One region of the Ruegeria sp. BE3 genome, then DNA from elsewhere that is predicted to be linked to it. Evidence: riboswitches for the same ligand, from Rfam matches in the RefSeq annotation. Region 1 holds a riboswitch; each other region holds the start of a gene.
What was found. Region 1 has a riboswitch for cobalamin ahead of ACR0AZ_RS10630 (DUF1636 family protein). Riboswitches for the same ligand answer to the same signal wherever they lie in the genome.
Positions count from the first base shown of each region.

Region 1 (4,697 bases):
GTCAGCCATTCTGATAGTAGAAAGAGAGTTTTCGACTCACTCCACCCGGAGGCGGCGGGAAAGGGGCTGCTCTGCGGATTTGCTCTTTTGCGGCGCGGTCGATCTGGGTTGAACCGGAACTGTCGGTTATCTCGACCCAAGCGAGTGAGCCATCCGGGTCGATCTGGAAGAAAACCCGCGCAAATCCGCGCTCGGACACAAAGACTGCAGGGGTCCGGTTCAAATGCACCAGTACCAGCCCTGCATAGTTGGTGGTGTTGGAATTACCCGGCCCGCGCCCGCCCGACTGACGCTGACGATCGCCGCGGGTAAAGGCATCGGTGCCCTGGCGTTGAAAGGTCGTTAGTGGCGACTCGATGAGCTGTTGCGGAAAGCGCAATTCGGCGAATTGGTCCGAGCTGTCGGCCGCGCCTTCGGGCGCTTCGCTGGGTGTGCGATCAGGTAGGCGTGGACGGATTGACTCGGTTACCGCCTGCTCTGAAGCGGCAATATCCGCCTCCTCCTCCGGCTCCAGCGCAGCGATGACCGGGGGGGCGGGCGCTTCGGCTTCTGCCGGCTCTGGTTCCGTGGCCGGTTCGCCTTGCGGGATTTCAGCAACCTCATCAACGGAAGTCGGCTCTGCAGTCTCGGCATCAGCGCGCGCAGGTTCTTCGCTGTCTGAAGGATCAGCCGGTTCGGCGTCCTGCGGTTCGATCACCTCTGGCTGAACCGTTTCAGCCTCGCCGAAATCGGGGGCAAAAACGCGTTGCGGATCGTCGGACGCAACCAGTGCTTCGCTGGTGGGGGTTTCGGCTGCTTCCGGTTCTGGGGTTTCGGCAGGTTCGGGTTCCACTGGATCGCTGGACGCCTCCGCAAGATCTTCGAAGCTGTTGCTCAGGTCCACCACGTCGGAATTGCCTTGTGCGGCAGGTTCACCCGGTTCAACAGATGCAGTCATGCTGAGTCCAAGAATGTGCAAGATCAGCGACACCAGAATGGCCAGCGCGGCAACTATGATCGATCCCCGGATCATTCCAGTGTCCGTTTTGTGACCAGAAACACGGAAGGCGCACCATTGCGGCGCAACAGGCCCGTGACTTCGATCAGGCGCGCACCCGGAGCGTCACGATCCGGAACGATCCGTACCGGCCCTTCATCATGATCGGCCATGAAGGTCTCGGCATCGGTAGGTGTTCCGCGAAAGCTCAGCGTTCCATCCTTGTGCAGAACCAGCGCGTCGGGCGGTTCGCGCCCTTCGAGCTCTGACGTGTCCACAAGGTCGAGGTCAGGGTCCAGTGGTGGTGCGATGGTACCGGTGATCAGAAAGAAGATCAGCATCAGAAAGACGACGTTGATCAGAGCTATGGTTGAATCGCGTTTTCGGCGGGGGGCGGTCTGGCGGATCATCGGCTCACTCCAGCACCAGAACGCTGAGCCCCTCGCGCCCGCGCAGCCGAACCAACAGATCCGTCAGGCGTTGGGCCGTGACATCGGTATCGAGGCTGACGAGCACCTGCCCGGTTTCGATCTCGGTCGCGAGATCGTCCAAGGTTATCGCCGTGCCGTTCAACACAAGACGTTCCGCACCGAGCTGTAGAAAGACCCGCTCAGACGGTTCGCTGGTTTGCGCGGTTCCGCCAGTCGTGCTGCTCAGCTCGATCTCGCCGAATTTTGAGAAGGTCGAGGTCAGCATGAAGAACAGCAAAAGCAGAAAGATCACATCGATGAGTGGCGTCATCGACAGGGTCCGCCGGACAAATGGCGCCCGGTTACGCATGTTCCGGCACGGCTGAAATGGCCTCGGCCTCTTTGGCGAGCTGACCTGGTACCAACACGGTCCGCAGTGCTTTGTCTGCAAAGACCCGCTCGCGCGCGGTGCGGCTTTCGAACCATGACAGAACCATTGAGGTCGGCATCGCAACCGCCAGCCCCACGGCGGTGGTGATCAGCGCCACCCAGATGCCACCCGCAAGCAGCGACGGGTCAATGGAGCTGCCTGCCTGTTGCAGGCTTTGGAACGCTTCGATCATACCCAGAACGGTCCCGAACAGCCCCAGCAAAGGCGCGAGTTGGGCAACGGTGTCAAGAAGGCGAAAACCGCGCTCCAGCCCTGCCAGGGCCAATCCGGCTTCAGCATCCAGACGATCATCGAGACCGGGTAGATCGGGCGCATCCATGGCTGCACCGACCAATGGGGCCAGATAACTGTGGCTTTTCGCCAATCGCGCGCGTGCAGTCTGATGATCCCCGGCATCCCATGCCGTCAGGGCCTGGGACAGCACCCGATGTCGTCCAACTCCGGTCACGGTGAATTGCCACAGTTTGTAAAGCGTGACGGCCAGAGCCAGCACTGACATCACGATCAGAATGGCCACCACTGGCCCGCCCAGAGCCACGATCTGGCGCAATGCTTCAAGCGCGTTCATCCCAAAAGCTCCACATCTATCCGGCTGGTAAGGTTCAGTCCTGTTGCACAGATATCGCTTTCTGAGCCGTCGACAACGCAGCTGTTTGCGCCATTGATCAGAACGCGCCCGATCGAGTCGCAGTTGAGATCGGGCAGGCCGAACTGACGCACGCGCGGACGGTCTGCCGGCAGATCCCGAAAATCGAACAGAGAAAGCGTAACGACACGGCCCGAGCTGTCGAAAATGACGGTCTCAAAAGCTGCCTTCTCGATATCGCTTCCGGTTTCGTTCTGAACCAGAAAGGTCAAGCGGCAGGCGCCGTTCACCTTTTGCACGGTATTGAGCTCCAGCAACAGTTCCGAGGGGTTGTCGTCAGCAGATTGCGCCAGCGCCGAATTTGTTGATGAAATTGCCAGCACAGCTACCAGAGCGAGGCGGTGATACGGCATGAGCGGGCTCCTGATTGTTTAGCGCTGAGGGTTTGTCCCGCGCATCTTTGCAGGGGTTGATCCCTCTTATCCAATCCAACCGAGACGTGAAAGAGCGGGTGGCGCGATTGTGTCCGGCCGACCGGTAACGCGTGATAACTTTCGTATTGACGCATTCATCGATCTCAGGCACTGAATCCGGTGATGGTTCCCAAGGGTGCGCCCGTGGGATGAAAAGGGAATACGGTGCGGTCTACACTGGCCAAACCCGTAACTGCCCCCGCAACTGTAAGCGGCGAGCGAAGCCAAACAGCCACTGGCCCCAGGGGTCGGGAAGGATGGCCAAGCACCGACCCGCGAGTCAGGAGACCTGCCATCAGTTGTTCAACCAAGCCGGGGCGGGGCGTCCTGGAAGGAGGCTTTGATGGCACGTGATACACGTGTTTCTGTAATCAGCACCTTCGCACTGCGTTTGGGCAGAGGCGGGGGGTTATATGCCTGGCGCACCTGATCATTTTGTTCTGATCTGTTCGACCTGTGCGGCCGCGCAATCAGTGGATGGAGTGCATGATACGCTTCAATCGAAGCTGCCCGAGCGCTTTGCGATCCGGGCTGTCGATTGCATGGCAGGATGCGCGCATCCCGTGACCGTAGGTTTCCAAGCGGTCGGCAAGGCGCAGTATCTATTTGGTGACATCCAGACATTGATTGACGTCGAAGCCCTGGCCGAGTTTGCCCGTCAATATCAACAGAGCCCGGATGGCTGGACCAAAGCCAGTGAGCGTCCGCGTGCCCTTTACACCAAAACCTTGTCTCGCATGCCCCCGATCAGTCAGGAGGTGTCGATATGACCGTCCAGCCGTTTTTGGTGGCTTCGGATCTCGAATATTATGCCTTGAATGGGGACATATTGCTGCAAGGCGTATCCTTTGAGCTGTCCGAGGGGTCAATCCTGGCAATCGCGGGCCCCAACGGAGCAGGTAAAACCACACTGCTGAATTTGCTTTGTGGGGCAGAAGGGCTGGCACTAGGGGATGTTTTGCTCAAGGGGCGCAGCCTCAAACAACTCTCGGCAAAAGAGCGTGCTCGAATGATCGCGGTGGTCAGTCAGCAAGAGATGCCCGACGGGCGCTTGTCGCTGCGTGACTATGTGGCACTCGGCCAGATTCCGATCCGCGCGGACCGGTCTGCGGGTGAACACGCGCAAGAACTCAGCCGTATATTGGATATTACGGGCCTTGGCGCGCTAGCTGACAAGAAGATGGCCCAACTGTCGGGTGGTGAGCGTCAGCGCGCGCATATCGCTCGGGCGCTGGCACAGAACCCGACTTTGCTGTTTCTTGACGAGCCGACCAATCATTTGGATCCCGATGCGAAGGGGCGGATGCTGTCTCTGGTCGCTGATCTGGGTATTACTGTCGTCATGATCGTGCATGATTTGGTCATGATCCCTGAATTCGCCACCCACGTTGCTCTGATGAAATCCACGCGCCTGACCGGGTTTGGTTCGGTCGACGAGGTACTGACATCGGAACGTGTGCGCGAAACCTTCGGTGTCGATTACCTGCGCTTTCACCACGAAGGCCGCATGATCCCTGTTCTGGACATCCGAAGAACAACGCTTTCCACATAAACTCAGGAGACTATCAATGAAGCAAATCTGGTCCGTGGCGCTGGTCACTGCCATGGCAAGCGGCGCCGCTGCGCAAGAGGTGACGGTTGACAATTGCGGCGAACCGCTTGTCTTTGATGCCGCGCCAGAACGTCTGGTCGTGCATGATATGAATATGACCGACATGGCCTTTGCGCTGGGTCTGCAGGACAAGATCGTCGGTCTGACCGGCATCACCGGATGGTATAAGACCAGCCCCGAGTTCGACAC
Region 1 is NZ_JBQFTW010000003.1:207,230-211,926, reverse strand. It holds gene ACR0AZ_RS10655 (energy transducer TonB family protein) at 2-1,012, opposite strand; gene ACR0AZ_RS10650 (ExbD/TolR family protein) at 1,009-1,386, opposite strand; gene ACR0AZ_RS10645 (ExbD/TolR family protein) at 1,391-1,717, opposite strand; gene ACR0AZ_RS10640 (MotA/TolQ/ExbB proton channel family protein) at 1,749-2,405, opposite strand; gene ACR0AZ_RS10635 (hypothetical protein) at 2,402-2,836, opposite strand; cobalamin riboswitch at 3,004-3,207, shown strand; gene ACR0AZ_RS10630 (DUF1636 family protein) at 3,310-3,666, shown strand; gene ACR0AZ_RS10625 (ABC transporter ATP-binding protein) at 3,663-4,448, shown strand; gene ACR0AZ_RS10620 (ABC transporter substrate-binding protein) at 4,465-4,697, shown strand, end outside.

Region 2 (4,697 bases), on a different contig from region 1:
CAGCCATGGCGCAGGCCGAAGAACGCGGACTGGATGCGCCGTTGGTTTGGGCTGCGGGCGACGGTTGGCATCCCGGCGTCGTTGGCATCGTCGCATCGCGACTGAAAGAGACCGCAAAACGCCCCGCCATCGTCATCGGATTTGACGGGGATGAGGGCAAGGGCTCTGGCCGGTCGGTCTCGGGCGTCGACCTCGGCGTGTCGATCCAGCGTCTGGCGTCTGAGGGACTGCTGGTCAAGGGCGGCGGCCACAAGATGGCGGCGGGTCTGACAGTGATGCGCGATCAGCTGGAGCCTGCCATGGAGCGGCTGTCGGAACTTCTCGCCAAGCAGGGCGCGGGCCAAGGTGGCCCAGCCGACTTGAAACTGGACGGGGCGCTGATGCCGGGGGCCGCGACAGTTGATCTGATCGAACAGATTGAAAAAGCAGGACCATTCGGGGCTGCGGCCCCTGCCCCTCGATATGCCCTGCCCGACTTGCAAGTGCGCTTTGCCAAGCGCGTAGGTGAGACACATCTGAAACTGTCCCTGTCCGATGGCATGTCCGGTGGACTGGACGCTATCGCCTTTGGCGCATTCGAGGGTCCGTTGGGAGATCGCCTGTCCAATCACGGCGGCGCTCGGTTCCATTTTGCGGGTCGGCTTGAGGTGAATACCTGGGGTGGCCGACAGAGCGTACAGCTGCGGCTGGAAGACGCTGCAGAGGCCGTCTGACACCTGCTTCAACGCACCTCGAAAACGGTCAAAAAAGTTTCGCAGGCTTGCGTTTTTCGTCTTGCGGGGGGGGAAGGTAAACCGTAAAAGGCCCTCCACAAGCCAGCGTGGCCCGTTCGTCTATCGGTTAGGACGCCAGGTTTTCAACCTGGAAAGAGGGGTTCGATTCCCCTACGGGCTGCCACTTTGCTTGTCTGGACCAAGTGGCCCGTTCGTCTATCGGTTAGGACGCCAGGTTTTCAACCTGGAAAGAGGGGTTCGATTCCCCTACGGGCTGCCATTTTTCCAATCCACTCATCGTGATCTCTGATTGAATGATTGTGGCTACGCTTAAGCGCAACGACTAGCCAGCTTGCCGGTGATTGGTTTCTGCAATCTCGATCCGAATACCCCATTGCTTCAATGCCTTGGCAACATCCCCGGTAGGTGCTTGGTCCGTGACCAGTAGATCGATCATACGCGGCTCGGGTCCGACATAAGGCGCGGTTTCACCAAATTTAAAATGCGCCGCAGCCACAAACAGTCGGTCGGTGTTGCTGGCGACAACAGTCGCAAGGTCTGCCTCAACTGAACTGTGGTACAAGAAACCTCGACGTGCCGAAATCGCATCGATGCTGAGCACTGCGATGTCAAACGCATAACGCTGTACCTGCCGATGCGTGACGTGACCGAATGCGCCGCGCTCATCGCTTTGCAGTTCGCCCCCAAGCAAATGCACACGATTGCCATTGGTTCCGGCCAGGGTCTGCCCCACCCCGATCGAGTTGGTCACGACGGTCAGGTTTCCCGACTGCCGCAGCTCTTCGGCCACATAAGCGGTGGTCGAGCCGACATCCAGAAAGACGGTCATCCCGTCCCGTATCAGGCTCGCCACATGCCCCGCGATCAACCGCTTTTCTTCAGAGTGTTGCGCTATACGGCGAAAAAAACTGGGGTCGCCTTGGGTGCCGGCGAGATAAGCGCCGCCATGCACACGTTCGACCGCGCCCGAGGCTGAGAGCGACTTGATCGTGCGCCGCACGGTTTCCTCAGAGACCCCTAGTGTTTTGGCCAGTTCCGAGTTTCGGGCTGTCCCGCCCAGACGACGGAGAACATCCAGAAGTTCAAGCTCACGATGGGTGTGCGGGCTGCGGGTTTTCACTGGACGCTCCGTATTTCCCAAATTTACCCAAACAAAGACACGGAATGCGGTCAGTGATCAACCCGAAACAGGCCGACCGCTGCAAGCGGCCGACTTGGTTTGGCTCAATGACAACAGACAGGCTTACGGCGCAGCGCGGTTTTGCGGAATGACCTCATAGCCGGGCTCTTCGGGTTCATCATCCAGCATTTCGGGTGGAAAGCCCGGTGCTTGAATCTCAAGTCCGGTCGCATCTTCGAGGCGTTTGATGATGTTCGGGGACAACTCGCGCTCGCCGTAGCGTGCGATGCCGTCTTCGAATATCTTGATCATCACCGGATTCACCTCAAGGGGGACACCGGCGCGGTCGGCAACCTCCTGAAACAGGCCGATATCCTTTTTCACCAGGTCCATGGTGAACGAGATATCGCGTGAACCGTTCAAGATGACCTGGCTTTCGGTTTCGTGCACGAACGAGGTGCCCGACGAAATCTTGATCGCCTCATAGGTGGTTCCAAGATCCATTCCAGCTGCTTTGGCGGTCACCAAAGCCTCGGCGCAGGTGATCAGGTTAGCGGTGGCCAGATAGTTGGTCAGCACTTTCAGCACCGAGGCCGACCCCAGTTCACCTGTGTGCAGAATGCGCCGCCCCATGGTCGTCAGGAAGGGCATAATACGCTCGAACGTTTCGCGGTCACAGCCAGCGAAGATCGAGATATTGCCCGTCGCAGCCCGGTGACATCCGCCTGAAACCGGACAATCCACCGCTGCGCCGCCTTGTTCGATGACCATGGCACCAAGGCGTTTGACCTCAGCCTCATCGGTGGTCGACATCTCCATCCAGATTTTGCCGGGGCCGACCTCGGGCAACATCTCTTGCATCACGGCGTCCGAGGCGGCGGGTGAAGGCAAGCAAGTGATCACCGCGTCGCAATCACGCATCAACTGCGCCGGACTTTCAGCGGCTTTGGCACCCTCGGTGACAAATCGGGTCACCTGATCCGGGTTCAGGTCATGAACCGTCAAATCGATTCCGTTACGCAGCAGCGATCCCGAGAGCTTGCCCCCAACATTTCCCAGCCCGATAAACCCTACTTTCATGCGCCGCATCCTCCTGTTCGCGTCTTGTGATCCATGCCAACACGTCACCACAGATGGATCATGCCGCCCAGCGACCTCGACAGGTCGCTTTTTACCTGCTTCTTCGCTGATCATCGCGACTCGCTTGACAAGCAGCCCAAGCGTGCCGCATGTCCCTTTCGTTGGTGTCTGCGTGCGCAGATGAAAAGGGAATGCGTCAGCGGGTTTTCCGTCAAACGCAGCCGCCCCCGCGACCGTGAACGGAGAGGGTGCCCAAGCCACTGGCCGCAAGGCCGGGAAGGCGGGACATCCGACAGAGGCCCGCCTCTGACATCCGCAAGCCGGGAGACCTGCCAACGCCCGAGATTTAAACCGGACGGGGTGTTCCGGTGTCGGGTCAAAAGCGACCCGCATGAAACCCCGTCCCCCACGAAGAGGATTTGGGGGGATGAGAGACATGACCGAGACCGCTCCGGTCGAGCTGCTGGTTTGCACCACCTGCCGTCGCGGGCTGCCTGTCGAAGATGATGCGCAGCGCCCCGGTGCACTTCTGCACAAGGCGCTTGAGCAGGCCGATCTGCCCGAAGGGATCACCTTGAAAGCCGTGGAATGCTTGTCGAACTGCGATGAGGGCTGTTCCATCGTCTTGCGCGGGGGGCCGGATCGCTGGACCTTCGTGTATGAACACCTCAACGAAACCGACCACGTCGACATGATCGTGGAGGGTGCCACCAAATACCTCGCGACCGAGGATGGTCTGGTCAAATGGCGCGAGCGCCCCGAACATTTCCGCAAGAACTGCGCAGCCCGCATTCCCCCGATTGGAGCCCTGAAATGAGCAACCTTGAGAAACTTCCCGTCACTGTGATCACCGGCTTTCTGGGCTCGGGCAAGACAACGCTGGTGCGCCACCTGATGCAGAACCCGCAGGGCAAGCGTCTGGCCGTTGTGGTCAATGAATTCGGCGATGTTGGCGTTGATGGCGATATCCTGAAATCCTGCGCGATCCCCGATTGCCCGGCGGAAAACATCATGGAACTGGCCAATGGCTGCATCTGCTGCACCGTGGCGGACGATTTCATCCCGACCATCGAAGTGCTGATGGCGCTGGAGCCGCGCCCTGATCACATCCTGATCGAAACCAGCGGTCTGGCGCTGCCGAAACCGCTGCTAAAGGCCTTCGACTGGCCTGATATCCGTTCGAAAATCACCGTCGATGGTGTCATCGCGCTGGCCGATGCCGAGGCGGTCGCTGCCGGTCGCTTTGCCCCGAATGTCGAGGCGGTGGATGCCCAGCGCATGGCCGATGACTCGATTGATCATGAAACGCCGCTGTCCGAAGTGTTCGAAGATCAGATTTCCTGCGCCGATATCATCCTGCTGACCAAGCCTGATCTGGCCGGTCCCGAAGGTGTCGCCAAGGCCAAAGAGGTCATCGCTGCAGAGGCCCCGCGCCCCCTGCCCGTTGTTGAAGTGGCCGAGGGCGTCGTTGACGTCCGCGTCGTGTTGGGTCTGGAAGCCGCCGCCGAGGATGACATGGACGCACGCCCATCGCATCACGACGGCCATCACGATCACGAACATGACGATTTCGAAAGCATCATCGTCGAGTTGCCCGAACAGAGCGATCCGCTCGATCTGGTGACGAAAATCGAACGTCTGGCCAAAGAACTGAACATCCTGCGCGTCAAAGGCTATGCCGCCGTTCAAGGCAAGCCCATGCGCCTGCTGGTTCAGGCCGTCGGTGCGCGCGTGCGCCATCAGTATGACCGCCCTTGGGAACC
Region 2 is NZ_JBQFTW010000001.1:516,574-521,270, reverse strand. It holds gene recJ (single-stranded-DNA-specific exonuclease RecJ) at 1-713, shown strand, start outside; tRNA gene ACR0AZ_RS02535 (tRNA-Glu) at 823-897, shown strand; tRNA gene ACR0AZ_RS02530 (tRNA-Glu) at 919-993, shown strand; gene ACR0AZ_RS02525 (DeoR/GlpR family DNA-binding transcription regulator) at 1,057-1,854, opposite strand; gene ACR0AZ_RS02520 (NAD(P)-dependent oxidoreductase) at 1,978-3,048, opposite strand; cobalamin riboswitch at 3,080-3,285, shown strand; gene ACR0AZ_RS02515 (DUF1636 family protein) at 3,371-3,751, shown strand; gene cobW (cobalamin biosynthesis protein CobW) at 3,748-4,697, shown strand, end outside.
Region 2: it holds a riboswitch for cobalamin, as region 1 does, so the genes downstream of both, ACR0AZ_RS02515 (DUF1636 family protein) here and ACR0AZ_RS10630 (DUF1636 family protein) in region 1, are expected to answer to the same signal.

Region 3 (4,697 bases), on a different contig from region 1:
GCACGTCTTCCATATGCACATTCTCGGTATTGGGTGCGACCTTACACAAACAAGGCACTTTGCGGCTGAGGTGGTCCATATCGGACATGGTGAAATGCACCTCGCCCTCATGCGCAATGGCCAGCAGGTGCAGTACCGTGTTGGTCGAGCCGCCCATGGCGATGTCGAGGCTCATGGCGTTCTCAAAGGCTTCGAACGTAGCGATCTCGCGTGGCAGGAAGCCTTTTTCGTCCAGGTCATAGTGCCGCTTGGTGATCTCGACGATCCGGCGACCGGCCTCAAGGAACAGCTCTTTGCGGTCCGCGTGTGTGGCAAGGGTCGAGCCATTGCCCGGCAGCGCCAGACCCAGCGCCTCGGCCAGACAGTTCATCGAGTTGGCGGTGAACATGCCCGAGCATGACCCACAGGTGGGACAGGCATTCTCTTCGATGTGCTGAACCTGTTCGTCGGTGAAGCGGTCGTCAGCAGCGGCGACCATCGCATCCACAAGGTCGATCTTTTTGGCATCCAGATCAGCGATATCGATCTTACCAGCCTCCATCGGGCCACCCGAGACAAAGATCGCCGGGATGTTCAGACGCATCGCGGCCATCAGCATACCGGGGGTGATCTTGTCGCAGTTCGAGATACAGACCATCGCGTCGGCGCAATGCGCGTTGACCATGTATTCCACCGAATCCGCGATCACCTCACGCGAGGGCAGCGAATACAGCATCCCGTCATGGCCCATGGCGATGCCGTCATCGACCGCGATGGTGTTGAACTCTTTCGCGACACCACCGGCTGCCTCGACCTCGCGCGCGACCATCTGGCCAAGGTCCTTCAAGTGGACGTGACCGGGCACAAACTGGGTGAACGAGTTTACGATGGCGATGATCGGTTTGCCGAAATCATCGTCGCCCATACCGGTGGCGCGCCACAAACCGCGGGCACCGGCCATGTTGCGGCCATGGGTAGAGGTTCTGGATCGGTACAATGGCATGATGCTGTTTCCCTTTTGCCTCGGGTTGCATGTCTTGGGGTTCGTGCGTTATAGCGCACGTATCACATGTGCGCTATAACGTACAAGAGGATTCGGAAGTTGATGATATGGCACCGGACGACATAACGCTGAAATTACGGGACGTGCGGACGGCGTCCGGGCTGAGCCTGTCGAAGGTGGCTGAAATGACCGGGGTCAGCAAAGCCATGCTGGGCCAGATAGAGCGCGGCGAATCCAGCCCCACCATCGCGACCTTGTGGAAAATCGCCAAAGGCTTCCAGCTACCACTCAGCGCGCTGATCGATACGGCGCTGGGCGACCCGTCTGTTTTCCAGACCGTGACCTTCCCCGGGACCATAGAGGTCAAGATCGTCTTTCCCTTCGACCCCGCCCTAGGGGCCGAGACATTTCACGTCAGCTTGCATCCGAACCAAAGCCACGAATCCCCCGCCCATGCCGCTGGTGTGACCGAGGAGGTGTTTGTTCTTTCAGGTACGCTCGAGATTCTACGCGATCGGGAATGGGTATCTTTGCAGGCCGGACAGGGCTTGCGCTTTGCCGCTGATATCCCCCATGGATACCGCGCGGGTGCAGAGGGTGCCGCATTCCTGAACATGCACCACTACGCCCAGCACAACGAGTATTCTGAAAACGGCAAGGCCCATTCATGACTGCAGTTCTCGACAGCCTCACCATCGTCGACGCTATTGGCTCGTTTGGGGCTTTGATCGTGGTCGCGGCCTATTTTGCGACACAGATGCGGATGATGAACTCTGACGATCTCGCGTTTCCGGTGGTGAACCTCTTGGGGTCGGTTCTGATCGTCTATTCGCTGCTCGAGAATTTCAATCTGGCGTCGATGCTGATCGAGGGGTTCTGGATTCTGATCAGCATGATCGGGATCATTCAGCATTTCAGGTTGCGCCGCGCAAAGTAGTGCGCGGCGCGGGATGTTTAGGCTGCGCTGAGAAGACGTGGCGTGAACAGGCCGAGCTTGTTCAGACCCTTCATGGATTTCGCAGCCGCAAGAACGGCAAGATCGGCCAGGGGCTCAATCAGGATAACCATCATGTAAGCTCCGCCAAAGCTGGCCACGGCGGCGATGTTTTCGGCACCGAAACCCTGACCGTAGAACGCCCAGAAGGCCACCCATAGTACGACACCACCCTGATAGGCGGTCGACAGCGCAAGTGCCTGAGAATACTTGAGGTCAACATAGGCCGTATTCGGCGCAATGACGCGGTTTGCCAACGCCTGCAGGGCAAACAGAGGCACCAGCAACGTCGTCATGTTCATTCCGAACTGGGGCAGATCGAAGGGTGCCAAGAAAAACCCTTGAACAAAGAGGCCCAGGATCAGACCAATCGCAGCCGGGGCGGCACCGAACAAAAGAAACAGTGTCGAGCCCAGAATAAAGTGCACCTCTGACACTCCCACCGGGAAATGAGGCAGAACTTCAAAGAATGTGAAAACAAGGCCGGTTGTCAGGGCAGACCGCACTGCAAGGCTTGCAACACCACTGTTTTTGACGCTCTCCCACGCCAGCTTCAGACTATAAAGCCCTGCCCCGGCCGCGGTGGCATAGCTCAGGACAAGTTTGGCGCCGTTAACGACGCCCGGTTCGATATGCATAGTTTGTTCTCCTTACCGTCACACCCGACGGTAGAAACGTGTTGAAATTGGGCGGATGCCCGGTTTGTGCATGGCAGGTCTCCTGACTCGCGGATTAGGATCGATCCCGGCCTTCCCAACCGATCATTTCGGTCAGTGGCCCTGATGGGGCGATACTCCGCTTACAGTTGCGGGGGCAGTTCCGGAGTTGACAGGATTTGTCGCACCGGATTCCCTTTTCATCCCTCTGGGGAAACTCCATTGGGAACCATGTCGCACAGATTTCTGCCACAGAATGCTGCCTGTCAAGCACGCCAAGCATGTGGTTGGAAAAAAACGTTCCCCGCGCGGGTTCTGAGCTGCGGCGTGACTTGAACGTTTGGCCGTGCCCATATAGGGAAAATCCAAGCTCGCTCAGGGGAGGCTTTGATGCAGGACGATCCGAAAACTCTCGTATCCACAGACTGGCTGGCCGCGCATCTCAAGGACCCGGATCTGCGGATTCTGGACGGGTCCTGGTATCTGCCCGCGCAGAACCGCGATGCGAAGGCCGAGTATGATGCAGGCCATATCCCCGGTGCGCGGTTCTTTGACATTGATGACATTGCCGATCACCGTTCGGACCTGCCGCATATGGCACCTCCGGTCGAGAAATTCATGTCCCGCCTGCGGGCGATGGGGGTGGGCGACGGCCATCAGGTCGTGGTCTATGACGGGGCTGGGCTGATGTCTGCCGCACGCGTCTGGTGGCTGTTCCGTTTGATGGGTCAGGACAATATTGCCGTTCTGGATGGGGGGCTGCCGAAATGGCAGGCCGAAGGTCGCGAGATCGAGGACCTGCCGCCCGTCGTTCGCGATCGCCATATGACCGTTCGCGTACAAAACCATCTGGTGCGTGACGTGACGCAGGTTTCAGCTGCGGCCAAGCTGAACGATCATGAGATCATCGATGCGCGCTCAACTGACCGCTTTGCCGGAACAGCGCCAGAACCACGCGAAGGTTTGCGCTCGGGTCATATTCCGGGCTCTCACAATGTGCCCTTTGGTACGCTGCTGAATGCAAATGGCACCATGAAGTCGCCCGAAGAGTGCCGCGCCATATTCGAGGCCGCAGGCGTAGATCTGTCGAAACCCGCAATCACATCCTGCGGCTCGGGCGTCACGGCTGCGATCCTCAGCCTTGCGCTTGAGCGCATGGGTAAAAAAGATCATTCGCTTTATGACGGCTCCTGGGCTGAATGGGGTGCCTTCCCAACCCTGCCCGTCGCAACCGGAGAGAACTGATGTTCGAGAACCTCAAGCCACAGCCAGCCGACAAGATTCTGGCGCTGATGCAGATGTATCGCGATGACCCGCGCGATCAGAAAATTGACCTGGGGGTTGGCGTTTATAAAAACGCTGAGGGCATCACCCCGGTCATGCGCGCCGTGAAAGCGGCTGAAAAGCGCATTCTGGAAGAGCAGGAGACCAAGGCCTATACCGGTTTGGCCGGTGACCCAGCCTATGCCGATGCCATGATCGGTCTGATTTTGGGTACATCGGTCCCGCGCGCCAACATCGCCGCCGTGGCGACGCCGGGCGGCACCGGTGCTTGCCGTCAGGCGTTTGAGATGATCCGCATGGCCAATCCGTCGGCCCGTGTTTTTGTGTCTAACCCGACTTGGCCGAACCATCTGTCGATCCTGAATTATCTGGGAATCGAGACGGTCCAGTATCGTTATTTCGACGGTGAAACCCGCGGCGTCGATTTCGACGGCATGATCGAGGACCTGAAAACCGCCAATGCGGGCGATGTGGTTCTGCTGCACGGCTGCTGTCACAACCCGACCGGAGCCAACCTGAACATGGTGCAGTGGCAGGAGGTCGTGAACCTGATCAACGAGCGAGGCCTCGTAGCGATGATCGATATCGCCTATCAGGGCTTCGGCGACGGCCTTGAAGAGGATGCGCAGGCGACCCGTCTGGTTGCCTCATCGGTCAAGCGTTGCCTGATCGCGGCGTCCTGCTCGAAGAACTTCGGCGTCTACCGCGAACGGACCGGTCTGCTGATGGCGATCAGCGACGATGCGGCGCAAACGGCTCTGAACCAATCGACACTGGCTTT
Region 3 is NZ_JBQFTW010000002.1:57,183-61,879, forward strand. It holds gene ilvD (dihydroxy-acid dehydratase) at 1-982, opposite strand, end outside; gene ACR0AZ_RS07635 (helix-turn-helix domain-containing protein) at 1,090-1,653, shown strand; gene ACR0AZ_RS07640 (CBU_0592 family membrane protein) at 1,650-1,919, shown strand; gene ACR0AZ_RS07645 (energy-coupling factor ABC transporter permease) at 1,937-2,614, opposite strand; cobalamin riboswitch at 2,670-2,881, opposite strand; gene sseA (3-mercaptopyruvate sulfurtransferase) at 3,023-3,877, shown strand; gene ACR0AZ_RS07655 (amino acid aminotransferase) at 3,877-4,697, shown strand, end outside.
Region 3: it holds a riboswitch for cobalamin, as region 1 does, so the genes downstream of both, ACR0AZ_RS07645 (energy-coupling factor ABC transporter permease) here and ACR0AZ_RS10630 (DUF1636 family protein) in region 1, are expected to answer to the same signal.

Region 4 (4,697 bases), on a different contig from region 1:
GATTTCAGCCTGCCTCGGCTGGAACGATATCTGGCGCTTGCGCATCAGGCCGGGTGTTATCCGGTGATCGTGCTGACCAAGGCCGACAATTCCGATGCACCCGAGACCTTTGTGAAAAAGGCGCAAGCCATCGATCCGTTTCTGACTGTGTCGGCGATCAATGCACTGGATCCAGCAGAGATCGAACAGGTTCTTTCGTGGTGCCCAAAGGGTCAGACCGGTGCGCTGGTGGGCTCGTCCGGAGTGGGTAAAACCACACTAGCCAATGGCATGACCGGGCAGGAAAAAGCCACGGCGGGCATTCGCGAGGATGACGCACGGGGCCGGCACACCACGACCGCGCGCGCGTTACATCAGATGCGCAATGGCGGCTGGCTGATCGACACGCCCGGCATGCGGGCGCTGCGTTTGCTGGATGCACAGGACGGAGTTGATGAGGTCTTCTCGGACCTCACGGAGCTGAGCCTGAATTGCCGTTTCTCGGATTGCCAGCACGAAACCGAGCCCGGCTGTGCGGTTCAGGCCGCGGTCCAAAGCGGCGCGCTTGATCCGTCCCGGTTGGAGCGTTGGCGTAAGTTGCGGCGCGAGGATCAGCGCAACTCGGAAACCATCGCTCAATCCCGGGCGCGGGACAAAGCGTTCGGCAAGATGGTGCGCAGCGTCACGCAGCAGAAAAAGTCACGCAAGAAGCTGTGAGGCAACGCCCCGTCTGGTCAGTCGATCAGGCGGGGCCAGACCGCTGCGTTGCGTCGGGCGAACGCTCCGATATGTCCAACTTTTGGCAAACCAAATTCCTGCGGCGACAACAGGTGACGACGGGCATTTGAGCCGTAAAGATCAGCCAGCCGCCACACGGCGGCGGGTGGTACCATCTCATCATCTTCAAAGGCGAACAGATCAACACGCCCGCCTGCAGTGGACCAGCGAGCCTGAGGCAGCGTCTCTCCGATCTCGGGCAGATAGCTGTCGGGAGCCGTGCACCACTTGCGCCACTGCCAATAGACAGGCGCGGGCAGGTCTTCACCAAAACCGACCACCTTGCCTGGCAAATATCCCAGAGCACGGACCAATAACGGCACATGGCCATACCAGAACAACGCAGCCAGCGCGCGGTAAGGCCACGGGTGATCTTTGAGCGTCACCAGTCCTGAACAGACGCAGATCATCCGATCTATCTGTTCGATATCCGACTGCACCGGCCCAAGCATCGCACCAAGCGAGTGGCCAATACTCCACAGCTTGGCACCCGGAAACCGAAGCCGCATCTCGGCCCGTGCGGCAGGGATATCGACCAGCGCCCAGTCTGCCATTGTCACGGTCGAGGCCTTCTGCGACCCGGTCAGCGAGTGACCAAAATCCCGGTAGTCGTAGGTCAGGCAGGCTATTCCGCGCTCAGCTGCCAGCCAACGCGCAAAATGCTGATAGTAATCTCGTGGTACACCTGTGGCATTGTTAATGACCACAACCGTTTCCGGATCGGTCGCAGGCCGATACAAGCGGGCGGACAGCATCGCGGGCCCGGCGGGGAACCGGAACTCCTCGGTCATCACGGTTTGCTGAGCGTCCAACATCTGATCCTCATGCGTTATCTGAACCGATCAGTTCACTCGATCGCGTTCGAGTCAAGGTTGACGTGGCTGGACCAAAGGTAAGCTTGTGGCATTCAATCCGCTTGACTCGGGAAGTGCGCAACCGCTAGCGATGTGGTGATGGTTCCCGCTCCCTCGTTCGAGGCCGGGATGAAAAGGGAACACGGTGCGGCCCTGCCCGGTAATATCCGGAACGGACCAAATCCGCGACTGCCCCCGCAACTGTAAGCGGAGAGCAATGCCGTAGCGCCACTGGCCTTGAAGGCTGGGAAGGTCGGCAAAGCGATGACCCGCAAGTCAGGAGACCTGCCATCGGAACCGAAACTGAAACTCGGGCGGGGTGTCCGGGCAGGTCCAGACTGCACTGTGCTGTCCCACCTGTTTCACACCCTCAGCCCACGCGCGGAGGGCGCATCATGATATGGAAAACCGGAACCCACCAGTTCTCGGCAACAATTTGCCAAAGGACGGGGAAAACCTGTCCGGCTTTGGCGCGAATCGCACGGGCGCTGGCCACCTCGATGGCGGAATCAGCCCCTGCGGCAACTACAGAATTCGAGATTCAGGGCAGTAGCGAACTGGCGCATTGTACGGATGGGTGCACCGCCCGTTTTCGCGCGCGCGCCGACGAAGTCAGAGTGTTCTGCGGTGCTGGATCAGACGACGCGATTGAGCATCTGGACAGCTACGCAGACCTTTTGTTCGGCACCGAGACCGCAGCACTGTCGACAAGTATCTTGTCGAACCCGCCATGCGCGATGCTCGAAGTGTTGACGCTTGCCCAGACTACGTCGGTGCAACCCGAATACCGACCGTCTGCCTGACAAGTCAGCCCACAGCCAGAATACCGGCGGGCGCGATCGCCCATTCCATCTGCTCGTCGGTTTCAACAGCGCAGGGGCGCAACGCGCGCAGCCTTTGCAACGCTGCATCCGGATGCTCGCCGCATTCTATCATCAAACGCAGTACAGCCATGCCAGATCGACCACATCCGCCCTTGCAGTGAACCAAAATGCGCCCGCCACCGGACAGCGCATGACGCACTGCGGCACTGGCTTCTACCCAACGCTCGTCCACCTCGGGTGATGGCGTGCCATAGTCCTCGACCGGCAGATGAACCCATCGGCAGGCGCGGTTCCGAACGTCGATACCGAAATCTCTGGCGCCATCGAGTATCATCTCGACCTCGGTTGCCATTGAAAGGATCAGGCCGGGCTTCCAATCGGCGACGGCATCCAGATCGCCTTGATAATCGCCACCCCGACCCGGCATCGATGTCAGCGCGAGCGTTCCTCCGCCAACCTGAAGTGCATGGATAACCATCTGAGACATTATACGTTCCCCCCGAAACGTTAATCAGAAGATCTTTCTACGGGTCTTCAAGTGTCTGATCTTAACCGCCCCGTCCCGCATTCCAAAACGAAAATCATCCGGTCGGGCGGTGGACGCGGACGGCGGCGGCCTCTACGCTGCGGCAGAACTCGAATCCGCGAAAGCAGACATGACCGACACGCCCAGCCCCGCCTATCAGGTGCTTGCCCGCAAATATCGCCCAGAAACCTTTGCCGATCTGGTTGGCCAGGACGCCATGGTCCGCACGCTGAAGAACGCGTTCGAGGCCGACCGCATCGCGCAGGCCTTCATCATGACCGGCATCCGCGGCACCGGTAAAACCACCACCGCCCGGATTATCGCCAAGGGCATGAATTGCATCGGCCCGGATGGCGAAGGCAAACCCACCACCGAACCTTGCGGCCAGTGTGAACACTGCGTGGCCATCATGGAAGGCCGCCATGTCGACGTGATGGAGATGGATGCCGCCAGCCGTACTGGCGTGAATGATATTCGCGAGATCATTGACAGCGTCCGCTATCGCGCCGCCTCGGCCCGCTACAAGATCTACATCATCGACGAGGTCCACATGCTATCGACCAGCGCCTTCAACGCGCTGCTCAAGACGCTTGAGGAACCGCCCGAACATGTAAAGTTCATCTTTGCCACCACCGAGATCCGCAAGGTTCCGGTCACGGTGCTTTCTCGCTGTCAGCGCTTCGATCTGCGCCGGATCGAGCCCGAAGACATGATCGGCCTGCTGCGCAAGATCGCAGATGCCGAAAGCGCGCAGATTGCCGAGGATGCGCTGGCGCTGATCACACGCGCCGCCGAGGGCTCTGCCCGCGACGCGACCTCGTTGCTGGATCAGGCGATCAGCCATGGCGCGGGCGAAACCAGCGCCGATCAGGTGCGCGCGATGCTGGGCCTGGCGGATCGCGGCAGGGTGCTCGACCTGATAGATATGATCCTGCGCGGCGACGCTGCCGGTGCCCTGACCGAGCTCAGCGCCCAATATGCCGAAGGGGCAGACCCGCTGGCCGTTCTGCGTGATCTTGCCGAGATTACCCATTGGGTCTCGGTGGTGAAGATCACGCCAGACGCCGCCGAAGACCCTACCGTCTCGCCCGATGAGCGCGCCCGGGGCCAGCAGATGGCAGATGCCCTGCCGATGCGCGTGTTGACCCGCATGTGGCAGATGCTGCTGAAGGCACTCGAAGAGGTTGCCGCCGCGCCCAACGCGATGATGGCCGCCGAAATGGCCGTGATCCGCCTCACTCATGTGGCCGACCTGCCCAGCCCTGAGGAGTTGATAAAACGCCTTCAGGATGCGCCCATGCCTCCTCCAAACGGAGGGCCGGGAGGCGGCTTGCCGGCAGCCACGCAGAGCAACGTCTCAACCCCCGTTGCGACGCAAACGACCTATGCGGCAACGCGCAACCCAGCTGGCGCGCCCTCGGCAGCGTTGGCCCAGGACGTGGCGAACGCTCTGGCCCGCTACCCTACTTTCGACCATGTGGTCGAACTGATCCGGATCAATCGGGACGTCAAGCTTCTGGTCGAAGTTGAAAACGGTGTACGTCTGGTCTCCTATCAGCCGGGTCGGATCGAGTTTACTCCCGCCCCCCATGCGCCCGCGGACCTTGCCCCTCGGCTCGGATCAGCTTTGCAGCGCTGGACTGGTAATCGATGGGCCGTGACGATTGTATCCGATGGCGATGCAGCAACGATTGCTGAAATTCGCGATGAGGCAGAATTGGCGCTGAAGCAGGTGGC
Region 4 is NZ_JBQFTW010000007.1:125,707-130,403, reverse strand. It holds gene rsgA (ribosome small subunit-dependent GTPase A) at 1-696, shown strand, start outside; gene ACR0AZ_RS16095 (alpha/beta hydrolase family protein) at 714-1,571, opposite strand; cobalamin riboswitch at 1,694-1,917, shown strand; gene ACR0AZ_RS16090 (hypothetical protein) at 2,006-2,413, shown strand; gene ACR0AZ_RS16085 (protein-tyrosine phosphatase family protein) at 2,418-2,921, opposite strand; gene ACR0AZ_RS16080 (DNA polymerase III subunit gamma/tau) at 3,091-4,697, shown strand, end outside.
Region 4: it holds a riboswitch for cobalamin, as region 1 does, so the genes downstream of both, ACR0AZ_RS16090 (hypothetical protein) here and ACR0AZ_RS10630 (DUF1636 family protein) in region 1, are expected to answer to the same signal.